DNA from 3 places in the Rossellomorea sp. GCM10028870 genome. Region 1 is predicted to be linked to each of the others. Evidence: predicted binding sites of a transcription regulator. Region 1 holds the regulator's gene; each other region holds the start of a gene.
The links. Region 1 encodes Rex, which represses fermentation and respiration genes when NADH is low (regulators of the CRP and FNR family bind a similar motif). Its sites were predicted from a motif close to TTGTGAAATATTTCACAA; they were not measured.

Region 1 (6,806 bases):
TAATTGAGCACGAATTTGGTTTACGCGAGCTGCGATTTTTTCCGGATCTCCAGAACCTTCAACGACAGTCGTGTTTTCTTTCGTTACGACTACTTTCGCTGCGCGGCCAAGTTGAGTGATGTTCGCAGATTTAAGATCCAATCCAAGATCCTCTGTGATCACTTCTCCACCAGTAAGTACTGCTAAGTCTTCAAGCATTGCTTTACGACGGTCACCGAAGCCAGGGGCTTTGACAGCAACAGCGTTGAATGTTCCGCGAAGTTTGTTCACAACAAGTGTTGCAAGAGCTTCACCTTCAACATCTTCAGCTACCATTAATAGTGGCTTACCTTGTTGTACAACTTGCTCAAGAACAGGAAGTACTTCCTGGATGTTTCCAATTTTCTTGTCAGTGATTAAAATATATGGATTTTCAAGAACAGCTTCCATCTTATCAGAATCTGTCACCATGTATGGAGACGCATATCCACGGTCGAATTGCATTCCTTCCACCACGTCAAGCTCTGTTGTGAAACCTTTCGATTCTTCAATGGTGATAACGCCGTCGTTCCCAACGCGCTCCATTGCTTCTGCAATCAGTTGACCCACTTCTTCGTCAGCCGCTGAGATTGCCGCAACTTGAGCGATTGAATCTTTGCCTTCGATCGGCTTAGAGATCACTTTTAATTCTTCGATGGCAGCTTGAACCGCTTTTTCGATACCTTTACGAACGCCAACAGGGTTAGCGCCAGCTGTTACGTTTTTAAGACCTTCACGGATCATCGCTTGAGCAAGGACCGTTGCAGTCGTTGTACCGTCACCGGCGATTTCGTTTGTTTTGCTTGCTACTTCAGCAACCAGTTTTGCACCCATGTTTTCGAATGCATCTTCTAATTCAATTTCTTTTGCAATCGTTACACCATCATTTGTAATAAGTGGTGAACCGAATTTTTTCTCAAGTACCACGTTACGTCCTTTTGGTCCAAGAGTTACTTTTACTGCATTTGCTAATTGATCTACACCGCGAAGCATGGAACGGCGTGCTTCTTCGCTGAATTTAATATCTTTAGCCATTGATAAAGTCCTCCTCTTATTTAAGTAAAGTATTGTTTATATACGAAGTTTGATTATTCGCCAACTACAGCCAGAATATCGCTATCACGAAGGATCAGGTATTCTGTGCCTTGGTATTTCACTTCTGTACCAGCGTATTTAGAGAAAATGATTCGATCGCCGACAGCTACCTCAAGAGCAACGCGCTCACCGTTGTCAAGAATGCGACCAGTACCTACAGCCATCACTTTACCTTCTTGTGGCTTTTCCTTTGCGGAATCCGGTAGCACAATACCGCTTGCTGTTTTTTCTTCTGACTCAACTAGCTCGATAACGACGCGATCACCTAGTGGTTTTAACAAGTGAAACAACCTCCTTGAAATTATGTAAATGATATTTATTAGCACTCGCTTATTGTGAGTGCTAACACAACTATTATATTAATTAATTCGTTTTCATTTTGCAAGAGTCCTGCCTAAAATTTTTTTCGTCATATTTCTCTTTTTTTCACACCCTCCAATCCTATGCCTCCCCATATGCCTTTATTCTTAAATCAATGGAAGAGTGGCAATTCTTACAAACCCCTTAAATTTGAACACTTTCTCTTTTCTTAGTAGAATTGTACAGGAGTATGTTCAGGACGAATCCTATTCGTTCTTCATCTAACAGGTGTTAAAGGAGATCAAACGTTGAAAAAACATTTCGGATTTATCTTAATTGCCTATATTGTGATGCAGCTTTCCAGTGTTGTCGGGATACCCCTTTTATTTAAGATTGGTGTTGATGTCCTTGCGATTCCAGAGCAGACCGTACGAAATGTTGTTCCTGGATACTGGCTTGTGATTAGCTTTACATTAACTCTCCTCGTCGTCTGGGGCATTCTTAGAAAGAGCGAGACAAGCACCAACCTTGAACGGTCCGCTCCTATGAATGCAGGAAGTTCAATTGTGTGGGCTGTAGTCGGGATTTTCATGGCGTTCATCGCTCAATCCATCGCGATACAGATTGAGTATGCGTTAGGTATCCAAATGGGATCTGAAAATACGCAGATGATTATTGGGATTATTGAAAAGGTACCTCTATCGATGATGGTAGCTGCGATCATTGGCCCTATTTTAGAAGAGATTGTATTCAGAAAGATTATCTTCGGTGTTCTTTATGAAAAGATGAATTTCTTCTTCGCCGCGTTAATCAGCTCTGTTATATTCGCTCTCGCGCACTTTGAGCCTGAGCATGTGATCTTGTACTCTGCAATGGGCTTTACCTTTGCGTTCCTTTATGTCAAAACGAAGCGGATACTGGTTCCAATATTTGCTCACGTTGCCATGAATACAACGGTCGTTCTAATGCAATCTATCTATAAGGATGAAATTGAAAAAATGATGAACGAAGCTGAACAAATACAAGGATTTATTGGAGGATTATTTCTATGAGGAGATCACCACTATTTTCAGGCGTGATTTATCTCCTTCTCGGTGTGCTCTTCACATACTTTGCTGTGCAAAATGTACAGGATGATGGTTGGGGATTTTTCACTTATATGCTCGTCTTTCTGGCAACCCTTGATTTTGGTTCCGGGTTGCGGATGGTGATGCTGCATTTCAAGATCAAAAAGAAAATAGAGAATAAAAAATAAGGATTGATCTTTTGATCAATCCTTATTTATATCCTCGAACTGTTCCATTTCAAGCTTTTGTTCTGCTTCTAAAACCTTCTTATATCCGATCTTAGAGATCCAAATGCTGATTTCATAAAGAAGGAGCAAAGGAACGGTTACCATTAAATGCGAGACGATGTCCGGCGGTGTGATGAAAGCGGCTATGACTAACAATATGAAGTAAGCCACTTTTCTCATTTGTGCCAATAACATCGGAGTAATAATCCCCAAACGTGTCAGAAACAGCATAATAACCGGCAGTTGAAATAGAAATCCAAATGGGATGGTTATTTGAAACAGGAAATGAAAGTATTCATTAATTCCAATCACTTGCTGGATATTCAGATTGGTTGATAAACCCATCATGAATTTCACGACATATGGAAACAAAATAAAATATGAAAATGACAATCCACCTAAGAAAAGAAGGACAGAAATAGGTATGTAACTGAGCGTTACCTTTCTCTCTTTCTCATATAAGCCTGGACTCACGAACGACCATACTTGAAATAGAATGATGGGTGATGTCATGATGATCGCAATAAACATGATCATTTCCATATAGATTTTGAGAGGGTCTGTAATCCGAAAGGCGTTCATGGTTAATTCTTTCGCTTCATCCGCGTGCTGCAAAAATCGAATCAACGGCTCCGCAAGAAAAAAGCTTACAATTACCGCTAACAAGAAGAAAACGACTACAAACATGAGTCGTTTTTGCAATTCTCCTATATGTTCATAGACTGTCATGTCTCTTTGACTTTGACTCATGGCGTTCATCCTACCCTACTTAGCTTTTTTACTATTATCGTCCTCATCATCTGCTAAGCCCTTTGTTGCATTCTTAAACTCACGTAATGTATTCCCAGCTGCTTTTCCTAACTCAGGCAATTTCTTTGGTCCAAATATCAGTAAAGCAACAACCGTTATCAATACGATACTACCTGCACCTAACATAATGAGACACCTCCTCTTTTACCATTCTATCATAACGTAAATACGAATCATTTTCTATTCGGATATGATTCCATCTTGTGACATTTCCGTGTCATCCCCTGAATAATGCTTTAAGAAGTAGACCAGTGACTGAAGTTCAACTGCCAAATCAATATGATGGACGCGGATATGGTCCGGCACCGTCAATCTTGCAGGAGTGAAATTCAGGATCCCCTTAATATTAGAAGAAACCAATCGGTCTGTGATATTTTGAGCAGAAGATGCCGGAACTGTCAGAATGGCCACCTCAATATCATGCCCCTCAAGACTCTCTTCTAAATCATTTAAATGAAAAACGGGTACATCGCTGATTTGTGTCCCAACCTTTTTTTCATCCACTTCAAAAGCCATTTCAATCTTTGTATTATTATTCTTTATAAAATTATAATGAAGAAAAGCTGTACCGAGATTCCCTACACCTATCAGCACAACCTTCGTAATGGCATCCTGATCCAATGTCTTACGGAAAAAGGATAGAAGGTAATTGACATTATATCCATATCCCTTTTTACCCAACGCGCCAAAATAAGAAAAATCTCTGCGTATCGTGGCAGAATCAACCTTCACCGCTTCACTCAATTCTTTCGATGAAACCCTCTGCTTTCCCGATGAGTACAGATTCTTGATAAAGCGATAATATAGCGGAAGGCGCTTAGCCGTTGCCTGTGGAATTTTCGTTGTATCCTGGTTCATATTGTATTCCCCCACATCTATTCAAAACCTCTGATACCGCTTCCAAAATAGAAAGCAGACAGAATTTAAAACTCTACTACCCATCATACACTATATTTTATCCTAAGTGTACGAAGATTAATAGTCGATTTATTGCTGTTCCCCTCCCAAATACGGTACACTAGCACTATGAAATAGAGGTGAAACGTCATGATTCTATTACAAGTGAATCAACTAACGAAAAACTTTGGTGCCGATAATATCCTATCAAATATTAAGCTTGAAATACAGACAAGAGATCGCGTGGCTCTCGTCGGACGCAACGGGGCAGGAAAATCGACTCTTTTAAAAATAATTGCAGGTCATCTCTCTTATGATTCAGGAGATATCACGAAGCCAAAAGGGGTCTCCATTGGATACCTCGCGCAAAATACAGGCTTGGAATCTGAACTTTCCATTTGGTCAGAAATGCTGACCGTATTTGAAGAATTACAAACTCAAGAAAAACAATTAAGAAAACTTGAGAAACAAATGGCCGATCCTTCTGTTTATGAGCAAGAAGATTTATACCAACGCGTATTAAAGGAATATGATGAACTTCAAGTACGTTTTAAAGATTCCGGCGGCTATCAATATGAAGCAGATATTCGTTCAGTCCTGCATGGATTGAACTTTGCCGACTTTGATTATGAAACGAAGATCTCTACTTTAAGCGGTGGCCAGAAAACCCGTCTGGCTCTTGGTAAGCTTCTATTGACCAAGCCTGACATCCTCATTCTGGATGAGCCTACCAACCATCTTGATATTGAGACTTTGTCGTGGCTTGAGACGTACCTTCAAAGCTATGAAGGAGCTGTCTTGATCGTTTCCCATGACCGCTACTTCTTGGATAGCGTCGTCAATCAAGTGTATGAAATTTCACGAAATCGAAGCAAAAAATACCTGGGTAACTACAGTAAATACCTTGAACAAAAAGCAGAAGACTACGAAAAGGATCTCAAGATGTTCGAGCGCCAGCAACAGGAGGTCGCGAAACTCGAAGACTTTATCCAGCGAAATATAGCCCGGGCTTCTACTACCAAGATGGCCCAAAGCCGCAGAAAAAAATTAGAACGAATGGATATAATGGACAGACCTCTGGGTGATGAGAAATCCGCCAACTTTGCTTTTCAAATTGATCGTCCAAGCGGAAATGATGTTCTTCACGTCCAAGATCTTACCATCGGATATGGAAAAGGCGAAAGAATTTCATCTCACATCGACTTCGCTGTTAAAAAAGGCGACAGCATCGCCCTTGTAGGTCCTAACGGCATTGGTAAGTCCACCCTATTGAAAACATTAGTGAATAAACTCCAACCACTTGACGGAGCAATTAAATTTGGATCAAATGTTTCGATTAGTTACTATGATCAAGAACAAGCTGAACTGTCTTCCAATAAGACCGTCTTAAACGAACTGTGGGACGAGTACCCAATGAAGATGGAAAAAGAAATCCGAACCGTACTCGGAAACTTCTTATTCTCAGGGGAAGATGTCTTAAAGCCGGTTTCAACACTTAGTGGCGGAGAGAAAGCCCGACTGGCACTGTCCAAGCTTATGATGGAAAAAGGGAATGTCCTCATCCTGGACGAGCCGACAAACCATCTTGACTTGGACAGTAAAGAAGTGTTGGAGAATGCCTTGATTGACTATCCAGGAACGATTCTCTTTGTGTCCCATGATCGTTATTTCATCAATCGCATCGCCACAAAGGTTGTTGAACTTTCCAGAAAGGGTTCAACAGAATATCTTGGCGATTATGATTATTATGTAGAGAAATTGCAACAGCAGGAAGAACTGGCCGCACTCGAGCGGATGGAACAAGGAGAGCCTGTTTCACAAGTCACTACTCAAAAGCAATCTCATAAAATCGATAAAGAAGCAAAAAAACTTGAGCGTCAACGAAAACGAAGAGTTGAAGAAATTGAAAACAAAATGGAAACTCTGGAAGAAAACATTCAAGAAAAAGAAGACCTCCTTTGCGACCCGGAGATCTTTCAAGATCATGAAAAAGTCCAAGACATCAATGAAGCACTGACAAAAGAAAAAGAAGAGCTTGAATCTCTATTGGAAGAATGGACAGAACTTGAAGAACTTCTTCAAGGAGAACAATAATCCACAGGGTTGGGGATAAGTATTCGATTAACTTGCTCCCCACCCTTTTCTTATTCCACATTATTATCCACATTCAAAATCCTAAACAATCGTTATTCACACAACTTTTCCACATTATCCACATTCAAACTCTTGGTTATCCACAGTCCATTCCAGAAAATAGGCTATTTATCCCAGGTCTTTTTCACATAGTGTACACAACTTATACAAAGTTATTAACAAATTATCCACAACCTGTTGATAAAACGTATGTTCGTTCTTTTTTTCTTTCATGCTACCTTATTTGGTATACGTTAAC
Region 2 (6,806 bases), on a different contig from region 1:
AAAAGATCATCAAGATGTTCTCCACGTTGATCGGATGAATGGTGAAGTGGAATTTAAGCATGTGTCACTGAATTATACCGTTCATGATGAAGCAGCCCTCGAGGATATTACCTTTAAGGCTGAACCCGGAAAAGTCATCGGTCTGATCGGAGGTACCGGCTCTGGTAAAACGAGTATCACCCAGCTTATCACTCGTTTCTATGAACCCGAAGAGGGAGAAATCCTCATCGATGGAAGGGATCTGAAAGATTACTCTTTAAAATCACTTCGAAAAAATATCGGTTTCGTCCTTCAGGAATCTTTCTTATTCTCTTCGACCATCAAGGCAAATATATCGTATGGACGACCGGAAGCAACAATGGAAGATATCATGGAAGCAGCAAAACGGGCACAAGCCCATGATTTTATTTCAGAATTGCCCGATGGCTACGACACAAGGCTCGGTGAAAGAGGTTTAGGTCTTTCAGGTGGTCAAAAGCAGCGGATTGCCATAGCCCGTGCGATTTGTACAGACCCATCGATCCTGATCCTCGATGACGCAACAAGCGCCGTAGACATGGAAACTGAATTCAGGATTCAAAAAGCGCTAAAAGAAGTCATGTCGGATCGAACGACCTTTATTATTGCCCATCGGATTTCATCCCTCAAGCATGCAGATGAAATACTCGTACTGGAAAACGGGAAAGTCGTCGAGAGGGGAGTTCATGACTTCCTACTGAAAAATAATGGACCGTATCAACGAATCTATGATATCCAATACAAAGACCAGAAAAAAATATTACAAACTCAGGAAGGGTAGGTGAGTGGATTTGAGTCAGAAAAACAAAGTGAACAAAAGCGTATTAAGCAGATTCCATTACTCTACAGATCAAATGATCGATAAGCCGTTTAACTGGGAGCAACTCTACCGGTTATTAACGTATTTAAAGCCCTATTCTAAAAAACTCCTGCCCTTATCCATCATTACCGTTCTGATCACAACAGCAGTTCGATTGATCGTACCTATTCTGATTGGGGTATACACATTAGACAAAGCCATCAGGCAGAAGGATTCCAATTTACTATTTACATTGGTTGGAATTATCGCAGGACTCTATGTATTGAATTACGTTGCAAATGTGCTAAGGATCAGGTGGATGAATCAGCTGGGGCAAGGAGTTATCTATGATTTAAGAAAGCACTTATTCAGCCATGTTCAATGGCTATCCCATCGCTTCTTTGATCAGAGGTCAGCCGGTTCCATCCTGGTTCGGATCATGAATGACATTAACTCCCTTCAGGAACTATTTACAAACGGAGTTATTAATCTCTTAATGGATATCATCCTGCTCATTGGAATCATCGTCATTCTCTTTACGTTAAGTCCTGAGTTAACACTTGCCGTCATGGTCATTCTGCCAATCATGTTTTTTATCTCAACCAGCTTACGAAAAAACATCCGCAGATCCTGGCAAATGGTACGACTCAAGCAATCGAAGCTGAATTCCCATCTGAATGAAAGCATTCAAGGGATCCGTGTTACTCAATCATTCACTCAAGAAAAAGAAAACATGGCCTTCTTCGATGGGGTAAACACGGAAAACTTCGATAGCTGGAGAACAGCCACAAAGAAAAATGCCATGTTCCGCCCGCTAGTAGAACTGACAAACGCCATTGGGACAGCGGTCCTCATATGGTACGGTGCCCATCTCATTCAAGGCGGCTCACTGGAACTGGGAGAATTTGTTTCATTCGCCTTCTATCTGGGGATGTTCTGGGAACCCATTTCAAGGCTCGGCCAAGTTTACAATCAACTACTGATCGGTATGGCTTCATCCGAGCGTATCTTCGAATTCCTCGATGAACAACCGATTGTAAATGAAAAAACGAATGCAGTGAACCTGACTGACATCAAAGGAAGAATACAGTTTGAGAATGTAGAATTTTCCTACGATGACAAACGAAAAGCACTCCAAAACATCAACCTTGAAATGAAAGCAGGCCAGACCGTCGCGTTAGTCGGCCATACTGGATCTGGTAAAACTACGATCGCCAACCTGATCAGCCGTTTTTACGATCCGACGAATGGTGAAGTGAAAATTGATGGGGTAAACCTGAGGGATGCATCGGTTTCAAGCTTACGAAGTCAAATCAGCATCGTCCTGCAGGATACATTCATCTTCTCGGGAACCATCATGGATAACATCCGATTCGGGCGCCCTGATGCAAAGGACGAAGAGGTTAAGAATGCCGCCGAAGCAATCGGAGCCAATGAGTTCATCGAGAAGCTTTCCAATGGATACGAGACCGAAGTGGAAGAACGGGGTAATGTTTTATCCGTTGGTGAAAGACAATTACTGTCATTCGCCCGAGCACTATTGGCGAACCCTCGAATCATCATATTGGATGAAGCGACAGCATCCATAGATACAGAAACAGAAGTCAAAATTCAAAAAGCATTGAAACGTCTACTGAACGGTCGTACCGCAATCATCATCGCTCACCGCCTATCTACGATCCGTGAATCGGACAATATCTTTGTCCTGGAAAATGGAAGAATCAAAGAATCCGGCAACCACGATGAGCTGATGGAGCAACAGGGTGATTATTATGAGCTGGTTAAATCACAGTTCAGAATGTTGGATGCGATGTAAGAAAGGATGGACCCCTGCACTGGTGTGTGAGGGGTTCTTTTCTTTTGTTTATGGAAGGAGGGGTGTGGTGGGATAGGGTCGGGTCGGTGTACAATACTTTCTCGAAAAACAAGCCCCATCCCTCCAAGCAACATCATTGCCAATTACTCTAAAAACCCCTAAAATAAAAGATAAATAAATGTTTGTGAAAAACGTCACAAAATATTCATGTTCAACACATCACAAACTCATTATCAGGTTTTATAATGAACAATATGTGATAAACAGTAGAAAACAGTTGTTTACGATTGTAAGTAGATCAGTAGGGGGAGTATAGAATGGTTTTAGATGGTGTGATTTTGAGTAGAATGCTCACTTCGACAACCCTTGCATTCCATATTATTTTTGCGACGATTGGGGTAGGGGTACCGATTATGATTGCCATTGCGGAGTTTATGGGTATCAAACGAAATGATCCCCATTATCTTTTGCTTGCAAGAAGGTGGGCAAGAGGTTTTACGATTACGGTTGCGGTGGGGGTTGTAACGGGTACAGCGATAGGGTTGCAGCTTTCCTTATTGTGGCCTTCATTTATGCAGGTCGCCGGACAGGTGATTGCACTGCCATTATTTATGGAAACTTTTGCGTTTTTCTTTGAGGCTATCTTTTTAGGAATCTATCTTTATACTTGGGACCGTTTTAAGAATAAGTGGATCCATTGGCTGTTGACGATTCCGGTTATGATTGGTTCTTCGGCTTCTGCACTTTTCATTACGACGGTGAATGCGTTTATGAACACTCCTCAAGGATTTGAATTAGAGAATGGGAAAGCCATTAATATCGATCCGATTGCTGCGATGCTGAATCCGGCCACGCCTACGAAAGTGTTTCACGTATTGACGACTGCCTATCTAACATCGGCTTTGGTGTTGGCGGCGATTACGGCATTTGCGATTCTTCGTAAGAGAGGCGGGGAGTATCATAAGAAAGCCCTGCGTTTAACGATGGTTTCTGCTTTGATTTTCGCTTTTGCGACTGCATTGGCAGGGGATTTATCAGCTAAATTCCTAGCCGAGTATCAGCCTGAGAAGCTCGCCGCAGCAGAATGGCACTTTGAAACGGAAGAGAATGCGGATCTTATCGTATTTGGAACACTGGATGAAAATAATGAGGTCCATAATGAGATCCGCTTACCTGGATTCTTAAGTTTTCTGGCAGGGAGTTCTTTTGAAACAGAGGTTATTGGTCTGAATGAATTTCCTGAAGATGAGCGGCCGCCTTTATGGGTCCACTATATGTTTGACCTGATGGTATCAATTGGGTTTTACAGTATCTTTATTTCTGCGGCATTTATTCTGTTCTGGAAGTGGAAGAAGCGGAATGAATGGAATAAGCCGCTTCTATGGGGAATTGTAGCAAGTGGACCACTTGCGATGCTGGCGATTGAATTTGGCTGGATTTACGCCGAGGTTGGTCGACAGCCATGGATTATGAGAGGGTATATGAAAGTGGCAGATGCGGCAACGAAAGCCGATGGAGTAGGCTTGACGTTTGCATTGTTTGTTGGCCTTTATATCCTCCTGGGTGTGCTATGTGTGGTTGTATTAATCAAAATGTTTAAAAATAAGCCTGCAGAGGCGGAATTAGAACAACGTTTTCCTAAGAAAGCGAGTTAATTAGAAATAAAATTGCTCCTTCTTTTCATTTTTTGTGAAGAAGGGGCTTAAGCTTTAAGGGAGGAATGGGTATGAGTTTGGAAGTAGTAGGGATTACCGTATTGTGGTTATTCCTTTATGGGTACCTTATTGTGGCTTCAATTGATTTCGGGGCTGGCTTCTTTGCCTTTTACGGGAGAATGAAGGGCAAGGAGCATACGTTAAACGTGTTGATTAGTCGATACCTTTCACCGGTATGGGAAGTAACCAACGTCTTTTTCGTCTTCTTCTTTGTGGGGCTTGTAGGGTTCTTTCCCGACGCAGCATATTATTATGGAACGGCTTTATTACTTCCGGGAAGTATCGCCATCATATTGCTGGCTATAAGAGGAAGCTTCTATGCATTCGGAAATTACGGCTCAAAGGATAATATCGTGTATCTGTTTTTATATGGAGCAACCGGTCTATTAATTCCTGCTTCCTTATCAACGGCTTTAACGATTTCAGAAGGTGGATTTCTGGAGGAACAGGGAGATAAGGTCATCTTCCTGGCCAAGGAGCTTTTTACCAGCCCTTATTCGTGGAGTGTGGTGGCTCTCTCCATTGTGTCGGTATTATTTATAAGTGCAACTTTTCTAACCTATTATGCAAACCGTGCAGGAGATATGGATTCCAGGGAAGAATTAAGGAAGTTTTCTCTGTTTTGGAGTCCACCGACCATTCTGGCAAGCTTATTAGTGTTCGTGTCTTTAAGAGAGCATAATGCAGAGCATTTTACGAAGGCAATTGATATTTGGTGGATGTTTGGATTATCCCTTCTATGCTTCTTCGGTGCATCATTTTTAATCTACCTGCGAAAGAATTTTGGAACTGCCTTTATTTTGGTTATGCTGCAATTCTTCTTTGCTTTCTTTGGCTACGGTGCATCCCATTTACCTTATATTTTAAAACCGTTTATTACGATAGAAACGAGTGTAACGAATCCAACGATGGGAACGGCCCTGGTTATCGTCTTTATAGCAGGATTGCTTTTATTGATTCCATCTCTTTACTTGTTAATGAGACTGTTTTTATTTGATGCAGATTATGTTAAAGGCAAGAAATAATAATAAAAGAGGGTATTGTTAAAAACCCTCAATATTTAATACAGGGAACAACAGGGAGAAATTTCATTTTCTCCTTTTTTTTATGCTAAAATAAAGGATATAGAGAGTGCGGGGGGATGTATGGTGAAAAAAGAGTTTGTGGTTGTTGGATTAGGGCGATTTGGAGGCAGTATTGTCCGTTCATTATCAGATCAAGGGATGGAGGTTATGGCGATTGATCAGGATGAAGATAAAGTAAATGAATTCTCTTCCATTGCTTCTCATGCGGTAGTGGCAGATTCAACGGACGAATCCGTATTAAAGAGCCTGGGAATCAGGAATTTTGACCACGTCATTGTGGCTATTGGAGACGATATCCAATCTAGTATCTTAACCACCTTGATGATGAAGGAAATCGGTGTGAAAAAAATTACCGTTAAGGCACAAAATGATTACCATGAAAAAGTTTTACGTAAAATAGGTGCGAACCAAGTCGTTCATCCAGAACGTGATATGGGGAGAAGGATTGCTCATAATATCGTTTCGAATAATGTATTGGATTACTTAGAGCTGTCGGATGAACACTCCATCGTAGAGATTGTGGCGAATGAAAACCTTAGTGGGAACTCGTTAATCGATTTGGATATCCGTGCTCAATTCGGGATCAATATCGTGGCGATTAAAAGACAAAAGGATATTATTGTGTCTCCACAAGCCGATGAACAGATTCGTGAAGGAGATATCCTGATTGTAATTGGAGCAGATACAGATATTAACCGTTTTGAAAAGAAGGTCTTATAATATAAAGAAGAGGCTGACCCAAGCGGTCAGCCTCTTCTTTATTATTTGGTGAAAGGTACACTGTGATTAAAGTGTCATCCATCCACCGGATCTTAAGATTATCAGACTTCCATAATGATCGGTAAAATCATAGGACGTCGTTTTGTTTTTTCATATAAGAATGGAGCAAGGGTATCCGTGATTTCATTTTTGATCTCTGACCATTGTGATGTCCTTCTTTCTAGAACTTTGTTCAGGTGTTTAGAAATAAGTGTTTGTGCTTCATTAATAAGGTCACCTGATTCACGCATGTACACGAATCCTCTGGAAATCAGGTCAGGACCTGATGCAATTTTGAAATCTTTCATGTCGATACTAACCACAACGATGACTAAGCCTTCTTCTGAAAGGATTCGGCGATCCCGAAGAACGATATTACCGATATCACCGATACCGCTTCCGTCGATATAGACGTTCCCAGAAGGGATTTTGCCAGCAACTTGTGCTGAGTCATTGCTTAATGCGAGAACTTCACCGTTGTCCATAATGAAGCAATTTTCAGCTTGAACTCCACAATCTACCCCGATCTGAGCGTGCATTTTCTGCATGCGGAATTCACCATGTATCGGCATAAAGAAGGTTGGATTCATCAGGCGGAGCATTAACTTCATTTC
Region 3 (6,806 bases), on a different contig from region 1:
GAGGTTTTTTAATAGAAAAGTAGATGATTCATCGGTTTTAAGTTCTAAATACCGGGTGTGAGGAGCAACTTAAATGGGAATCCGGTCGTTATTTACGATAATCCAGCCGTTTTCCGTTAAAATCCGGCCGATTTTGATAATAATCCAGCGGCTTTTTTAAAAAATCCGGCCGTTTCTGGCATTAATCCAGCCGATTTACATAATTAACCAAAAAATCAATCGATTCCACTACCTTACACGTCTTTTCCCTCGCCACTCATATCATTTCTAACGATTCCATTACACTTCCCATCTCTTGTTGCTCTTAAATTGTCTTTTATGTACAATAGTCTGAGGTGTAAATGAAGTGGACAAACTATTTTTACATAAATCGAACTTAAAGGAGAGAGTCGAGTGGGCAAAGTATATGTATTTGATCATCCGTTAATCCAACACAAATTAACGTTTATTCGTGATAAACAAACAGGTACGAAGGAATTTCGTGAGCTTGTTGATGAAGTGGCGACACTAATGGCGTTTGAAATCACACGCGATTTACCGTTAGAGGATATTGATGTAGAAACACCGGTAAGCAACGCAAAGGCCAAAACACTTGCAGGTAAAAAATTAGGGATCGTTCCTATTCTGCGAGCAGGATTAGGAATGGTTGACGGAATTCTTAAACTGATCCCGGCTGCAAAAGTAGGACACGTTGGTTTATATCGTGACCCTGAGACTCTTAAACCGATTGAATATTACGTAAAGCTTCCAAGTGATGTGGAAGAGCGTGACTTCATCCTGGTCGATCCGATGCTTGCAACAGGTGGATCTGCTGTTGAAGCCATCAACTCATTAAAGAAACGCGGCGCGGTAAGCATCAAGTTCATGTGCCTTGTTGCCTGTCCTGAAGGGGTGGACGCAATCAAGGAAGCGCATCCTGACGTTGATATCTTCATCGCTGCTCTTGATGAGAAGCTGAATGAAAAAGGATACATCGTTCCTGGTTTAGGGGACGCGGGAGATCGTTTATACGGTACAAAATAATTTGAAGTAAATAAGAAAGCCGGATTATCAACACGTGATAATCCGGCTTTCTTATTTATAAAACCGGCAAACCCCATTGTTATTTAATTGGAAGTATTTACATTAAATTCAAGGGTTACTCATAAAAAGAATTTTCTATATAATGGAGGGGCATGTGGAGATAGAACCTATGGATTTGTTAATATAATGAGCAATCGATGCGAAAAGTGTTAAGTTTGTTGGGCTTTTTCATTCGGGGGAATCCTTGAATATGCTTGATGGGCCTGACCAGTCGGCTCCGCTTTTCGGCATGTCCAGCTCCGGCGGGTAGTCCCTCGAGGTCACAACTGAAAAATCCCAAAAGGCAAAGAGCGCCTTTAGGGAACTCCCAGTTGTGCTTGTCGGGCCTGACCAACCCGCCTCCGCTTTTCGAGATGTCCAGCTGCGGGGGCTTGGGGCTCGAGGTCATAAGTCAAGCCGACCAAAAAGGCAAAGAACGCCTTTCCGGTCGACTCGCCTTATGCTTGTCGCCCCAGGGCAAGCCCCCTCCGCTTTTCGACGTGTCCAGCTCCAGCGGGAAGAGGCTCGAGGTCATAAGCCAAACTTACCAAAAAGGCAAAAAGCGCCTTTCCGGTAAGTTCGCCTTATGCTTGTCGCCTCTAACCAACCCGCCTCCGCTTTTCTGTAAATGTGTTGAAAATGTGAACAATTTGGGAACGCGTGGATAGGTTGTGAACTTTTTAACTTGAACGCATTGACATAGATAAAGCCCTATTGTATGCTTACAAAGGGTATAAAATGATAAGGTTTTCACAAGGGTTGAACCCGTATGAAAACGGTTTTTCATCATTTGTACAGTGTTAATGATTTTCCACTAAATCACATGTGTGGAGATGAAAAAAATGCGTCAAAATGATCGACGCCCGTATCAATCGATGGTCTTGTATTCTGCTATTCTTTCCCAGCTTGTTGGTTCTATTTTAATAGGGATCTTCGGCGGGAGATGGTTAGATGGAATATGGAACACCACACCACTTTTCTTAATTATTGGACTACTCCTTGGGCTCGCAACAGGAATCTACACCATGCTCCGTACAGTCCAACATTTCAATTCGGGAGATTAATGTAAATGCCAGAACTTCAGCAAGTGTTTAACAGGCATCGTAAGTACATATTTTTCCTCCTTTCCCTTTACGTCCTCGGTTGGGGTTTCACTTCCTATCAGTCTATTTTCCTTGGGCTTATTTTGGGGACAGGCATCAGTCTGTTTAGTCACTGGCTGATCATGAGGAGAACCGTGCGATTCGGTGATGCAGTAGAAGCTGGTCAAAAGGTTCGATCTTTAGGGACCTTCTCAAGGATGGCAGGTGCGGCCTTTGCAGTGATCATTGCAACGGAATACCCTGAGCACTTTCATCTCCTGAGCGTCATTATTGGATTAATGACAATTTATGTTGTCATTATGATAGATTATTTTATTCAGCAGCTTAAATCTCATAAATAGCGGGGAAGAGAGGTGAATTTCATTGCATCATGAAAATCCTACAGCCGAGTTTCTAGGGTTAACTTTTAACCTGGCGAACGTACTGATGATCACAGTGGCAAGTGCCGTTGTATTCCTCATCGCCGTTCTGTCAACTCGTAGACTGGCCATGAAACCGACCGGAGTGCAAAACTTTATGGAATGGGTCATGGACTTTGTCAAAAATATTGTGAAAAGTAATATGGATTGGAAAACAGGTGGTCGTTTCCATCTCCTTGGACTTACTTTACTCATGTACATTTTCGTATCAAACATGTTAGGGCTTCCGTTCTCGGTTGTCATTGACCACGAATTATGGTGGAAGTCACCAACAGCGGATCCAGTTATTACTATGACCCTGGCGGTTATGGTCGTTGTGTTAACACACTATTATGCAATCAAGATGAAGGGCTTCGGTGAATACGGTAAAGACTTCTTCAGACCTATGTCGTTCTTATTCCCGCTGAAGATTATTGAAGAGTTTGCCAACACACTAACGCTTGGTCTTCGTCTTTACGGTAACATTTACGCTGGGGAAATCCTGCTTACTTTACTGGTAGGAAGCTTGGCACACATGGGAGCAGCCGGATTACTGGGTGCCATTATCCCAACGATTGTATGGCAAGGTTTCTCAATCTTTGTCGGCGCAATCCAATCATTTATTTTTGTTATGTTAACGATGGTTTATATGGCTCACAAAGTCAGCCTGGACCATTAATATATACCCTGTTCAAAATTGAACAAAACTACTCAAAACATTTTTTCATACATTTAAAGGAGGAAATTCAGAATGGGTCTTTTAGCAGCAGCAATTGCAATCGGTTTAGCAGCACTAGGTGCAGGTATTGGTAACGGTCTTATTGTTTCACGTACGGTAGAAGGTATGGCTCGTCAACCGGAAGCTCGTGGAATGCTTCAAACTACAATGTTCATCGGGGTTGCGTTAGTAGAGGCGATTCCTATCATCGCAGTAGTTATCGCATTCATCGTAATGGGTCAATAATAGCAGTTTAAAGTTCAAGATGGCGAAGATCATTCGATAAGAACCTTCGCCATTCCTTTATGTTTGGTACTTAAGAACATTTGATTATGAATGGTACGGCATTTGCCGTTATTGTACAGCTTTCTTATGAAGGCATTGACTCTTGAAGGGAGTGAAACCGCGTGCTTACAAACGCATTTGTCCTTGGAGCTGGTGGCGGCTTTACAGGTGGAGATATCGTATTCCAGCTTGCTATGTTCCTTATCCTTCTTGCGTTATTGAAGAAGTTTGCTTGGGGTCCTTTGATGGGCATCATGCAAGAGCGTGAGAATCATATTGCAGGCGAAATAGAAGCGGCTGAACAAAGCCGTCTAGAAGCAAATAAGAGCTTGGAAGAACAGCGTCAACTTTTAAAAGAGGCTCGTCAAGAAGCGCAAGCGATGATCGAGAACTCTAAAAAGCAGGGCGATGAGCAACGTGAACAAATCATCATCGCGGCTCGTCAGGAATCTGAGCGCTTGAAAGAATCTGCGAAACGTGAAATCGAGACGCAGAAAGAACAAGCGATGGCAGCATTACGCGAGCAGGTTGCTTCACTATCTGTTCTGATTGCATCGAAAGTGATTGAAAAAGAACTTTCTGTTCAAGATCAACAGAAGCTGATCAACGATTATATTAAAGAGGCAGGAGAAGAGCGATGAGCTACTCTACAGTCGCAAAACGCTATGCGTTAGCTCTTTTCGATATTGCCAAAGAACAGAATCAATTAGAAGCGATTGAACAAGAGCTTCGTGCAGTGAAATCCGTTTTTATCCAAAATAAAGAATTAAGCATTCTTTTGGAAAATCCGAAGTTTTCGACGGATAAGAAGAAAGACATGTTGAAAGAAGCGTTCTCTTCTGTTTCTGTACCGGTATTGAATACACTGCTTCTTATGACTGATCGTCATCGTGAAGATCAGGTAGTGGGTGTTGTCGATGCATTCATCGAGCTTTCTAATGAAGCTAGAGGAATCGCAGAAGCAAAGGTGTATTCCGTACGTGCTTTAACAGAAGATGAGAAGACAGCAATCTCAGCTTCTTTTGCTAAGAGAATTGGTAAACAATCATTAAGAATTGAGAATGTGATAGACGAGAACATACTTGGCGGACTTAAGGTCCGTATCGGCAACCGTATTTATGACGGAACTCTTGCTGGCAAGTTGGATCGTCTTGAGCGTGAACTTGTTCGTTAACTTTCGTATAAATGAGGGGTGAAATTCATGAGCATCAAGGCGGAAGAAATCAGCGCGCTGATAAAAAAGCAAATTGAAAACTATCAGTCTGAGATGAAAGTAAGCGATGTAGGTACAGTTATCCAAATCGGTGACGGTATCGCTCGTGCTCATGGCCTCGACAATGTCATGGCTGGAGAGCTTGTTGAATTTTCTAACGGTGTCATGGGTATGGCGCAGAACTTAGAGGAAAACAACGTAGGTATTATCATTCTCGGACCATTTACAGACATTCGTGAAGGCGATGAGGTTCGTCGTACTGGACGTATCATGGAAGTTCCAGTAGGACAGGAATTAGTAGGTCGTGTTGTAAACTCACTTGGACAACCAGTTGATGGATTAGGTCCAATTGCGACAACGAAAACACGTCCAATTGAAGGCGGGGCACCTGGTGTAATGGATCGTAAATCCGTACACGAGCCACTTCAAACTGGTATCAAAGCGATCGACGCTCTAGTTCCAATCGGTCGTGGTCAACGTGAGTTAATCATCGGAGACCGTCAAACAGGTAAAACATCTGTTGCGATCGATTCAATCCTAAATCAAAAAGGTCAAGACATGATCTGTATCTATGTTGCGATCGGACAAAAAGAATCAACTGTACGTAATGCGGTTGAAACGCTTCGTAAGCACGGTGCCCTTGATTACACAATCGTTGTAACGGCATCAGCTGCTTCACCAGCTCCAATGCTATTCTTAGCACCATACGCTGGTATCACAATGGGTGAAGAATTCATGCATAGCGGCAAGCACGTTCTTGTTGTATATGATGATCTTTCTAAGCAAGCATCTGCTTACCGTGAGCTTTCACTATTATTACGTCGTCCTCCAGGCCGTGAAGCATTCCCTGGTGACGTATTCTACTTACACTCTCGTTTACTTGAGCGTGCTGCGAAATTAAGTGATGCAAAAGGTGGAGGTTCCATCACAGCATTACCTTTCGTTGAAACACAGGCAGGAGATATCTCCGCTTACATTCCAACAAACGTTATCTCCATCACTGACGGACAGATTTTCTTACAATCTGACCTATTCTTCTCCGGTGTTCGTCCGGCGATCAATGCAGGTCTTTCCGTATCACGTGTTGGTGGATCCGCACAAATCAAAGCGATGAAAAAGGTTTCAGGTACACTGCGTCTTGACTTAGCGGCATACCGTGAGCTTGAAGCATTTGCTCAGTTCGGGTCAGATCTTGATAAAGCGACACAAGCGAAACTGAACCGTGGAGCCCGTACTGTTGAAGTACTGAAGCAGGATCTTAACAAACCACTTAATGTTGAAAAACAAGTTATGATCTTCTATTCATTAACAAAAGGTCATTTAGATGATATTCCAGTAACAGATATTCGTCGTTTCGAAGGTGAATTCCTAAGCTGGTTAGATCACAACCATACAGAACTGTTAGACCATATCCGCACAACAAAAGGTCTTCCTGAAGACGATGCAATGGTTGCAGCGATCAACGAATTCAAGAAGACATTTGTAAAGTCTGAGTAATTTTATAAGATGTCGGTGTTCATTCTGATGACACCGGCTGATTATTCCATTATTTAGTTGGTTCTAGTGAATATGACTAACATTTTAAAAGGGTGGTGAGAACCAGTGGCATCGTTACGCGACATAAAAACTCGTATTACATCTACGAAGAAAACCAGTCAAATTACGAAAGCAATGGAAATGGTCTCTGCCTCTAAATTGAACCGTGCTGAATCGAATGCGAAAGCCTTCGTCCCATACATGGAGAAAATTCAGGAAGTCGTTGCTTCCATTTCCCTTGGTAGCACAGATGTAACGCATCCGATGCTAGTCTCCCGCCCCGTAAAAAAAACCGGCTACTTGGTCATTACATCTGACCGCGGTTTGGCGGGGGCTTATAACTCGAGCGTCATTCGTGCTGTAAGTAATGCGATTAAAGAGCGTCACAGCTCACAAGATGAATACGCCATTATTGCGTTAGGTCGTATTGGAAGAGACTTCTTCCAAAAACGAGGCGATAATGTAGTGGAAGGTATTGTAGGGCTACCAGA

Region 2: a site for Rex is predicted at 2,816-2,833, ahead of ACFQWC_RS08555 (cytochrome ubiquinol oxidase subunit I). Genes of this name have one in related genera too.
Region 3: a site for Rex is predicted at 1,732-1,749, ahead of ACFQWC_RS19500 (AtpZ/AtpI family protein). Genes of this name have one in related genera too.

The regions. Positions count from the first base shown of each region.
Region 1 is NZ_JBHTGN010000010.1:3,564-10,369, reverse strand. Features, by position in the region: gene groL (chaperonin GroEL) at 1-1,053, opposite strand, end outside; gene groES (co-chaperone GroES) at 1,107-1,394, opposite strand; gene ACFQWC_RS22930 (CPBP family intramembrane glutamic endopeptidase) at 1,722-2,465, shown strand; gene ACFQWC_RS22925 (YdiK family protein) at 2,462-2,668, shown strand; gene tatC (twin-arginine translocase subunit TatC) at 2,684-3,457, opposite strand; gene ACFQWC_RS22915 (twin-arginine translocase TatA/TatE family subunit) at 3,473-3,643, opposite strand; gene ACFQWC_RS22910 (redox-sensing transcriptional repressor Rex) at 3,698-4,375, opposite strand; gene ACFQWC_RS22905 (ABC-F family ATP-binding cassette domain-containing protein) at 4,565-6,508, shown strand.
Region 2 is NZ_JBHTGN010000001.1:1,655,535-1,662,340, reverse strand. Features, by position in the region: gene ACFQWC_RS08565 (ABC transporter ATP-binding protein) at 1-799, shown strand, start outside; gene ACFQWC_RS08560 (ABC transporter ATP-binding protein) at 873-2,633, shown strand; gene ACFQWC_RS08555 (cytochrome ubiquinol oxidase subunit I) at 2,951-4,288, shown strand; gene ACFQWC_RS08550 (cytochrome d ubiquinol oxidase subunit II) at 4,360-5,373, shown strand; gene ACFQWC_RS08545 (potassium channel family protein) at 5,497-6,153, shown strand; gene rnjA (ribonuclease J1) at 6,255-6,806, opposite strand, start outside.
Region 3 is NZ_JBHTGN010000005.1:211,633-218,438, forward strand. Features, by position in the region: gene upp (uracil phosphoribosyltransferase) at 394-1,023, shown strand; gene ACFQWC_RS19500 (AtpZ/AtpI family protein) at 1,905-2,126, shown strand; gene ACFQWC_RS19505 (ATP synthase subunit I) at 2,132-2,506, shown strand; gene atpB (F0F1 ATP synthase subunit A) at 2,529-3,242, shown strand; gene atpE (F0F1 ATP synthase subunit C) at 3,315-3,527, shown strand; gene ACFQWC_RS19520 (F0F1 ATP synthase subunit B) at 3,689-4,207, shown strand; gene ACFQWC_RS19525 (F0F1 ATP synthase subunit delta) at 4,204-4,740, shown strand; gene atpA (F0F1 ATP synthase subunit alpha) at 4,768-6,276, shown strand; gene ACFQWC_RS19535 (F0F1 ATP synthase subunit gamma) at 6,382-6,806, shown strand, end outside.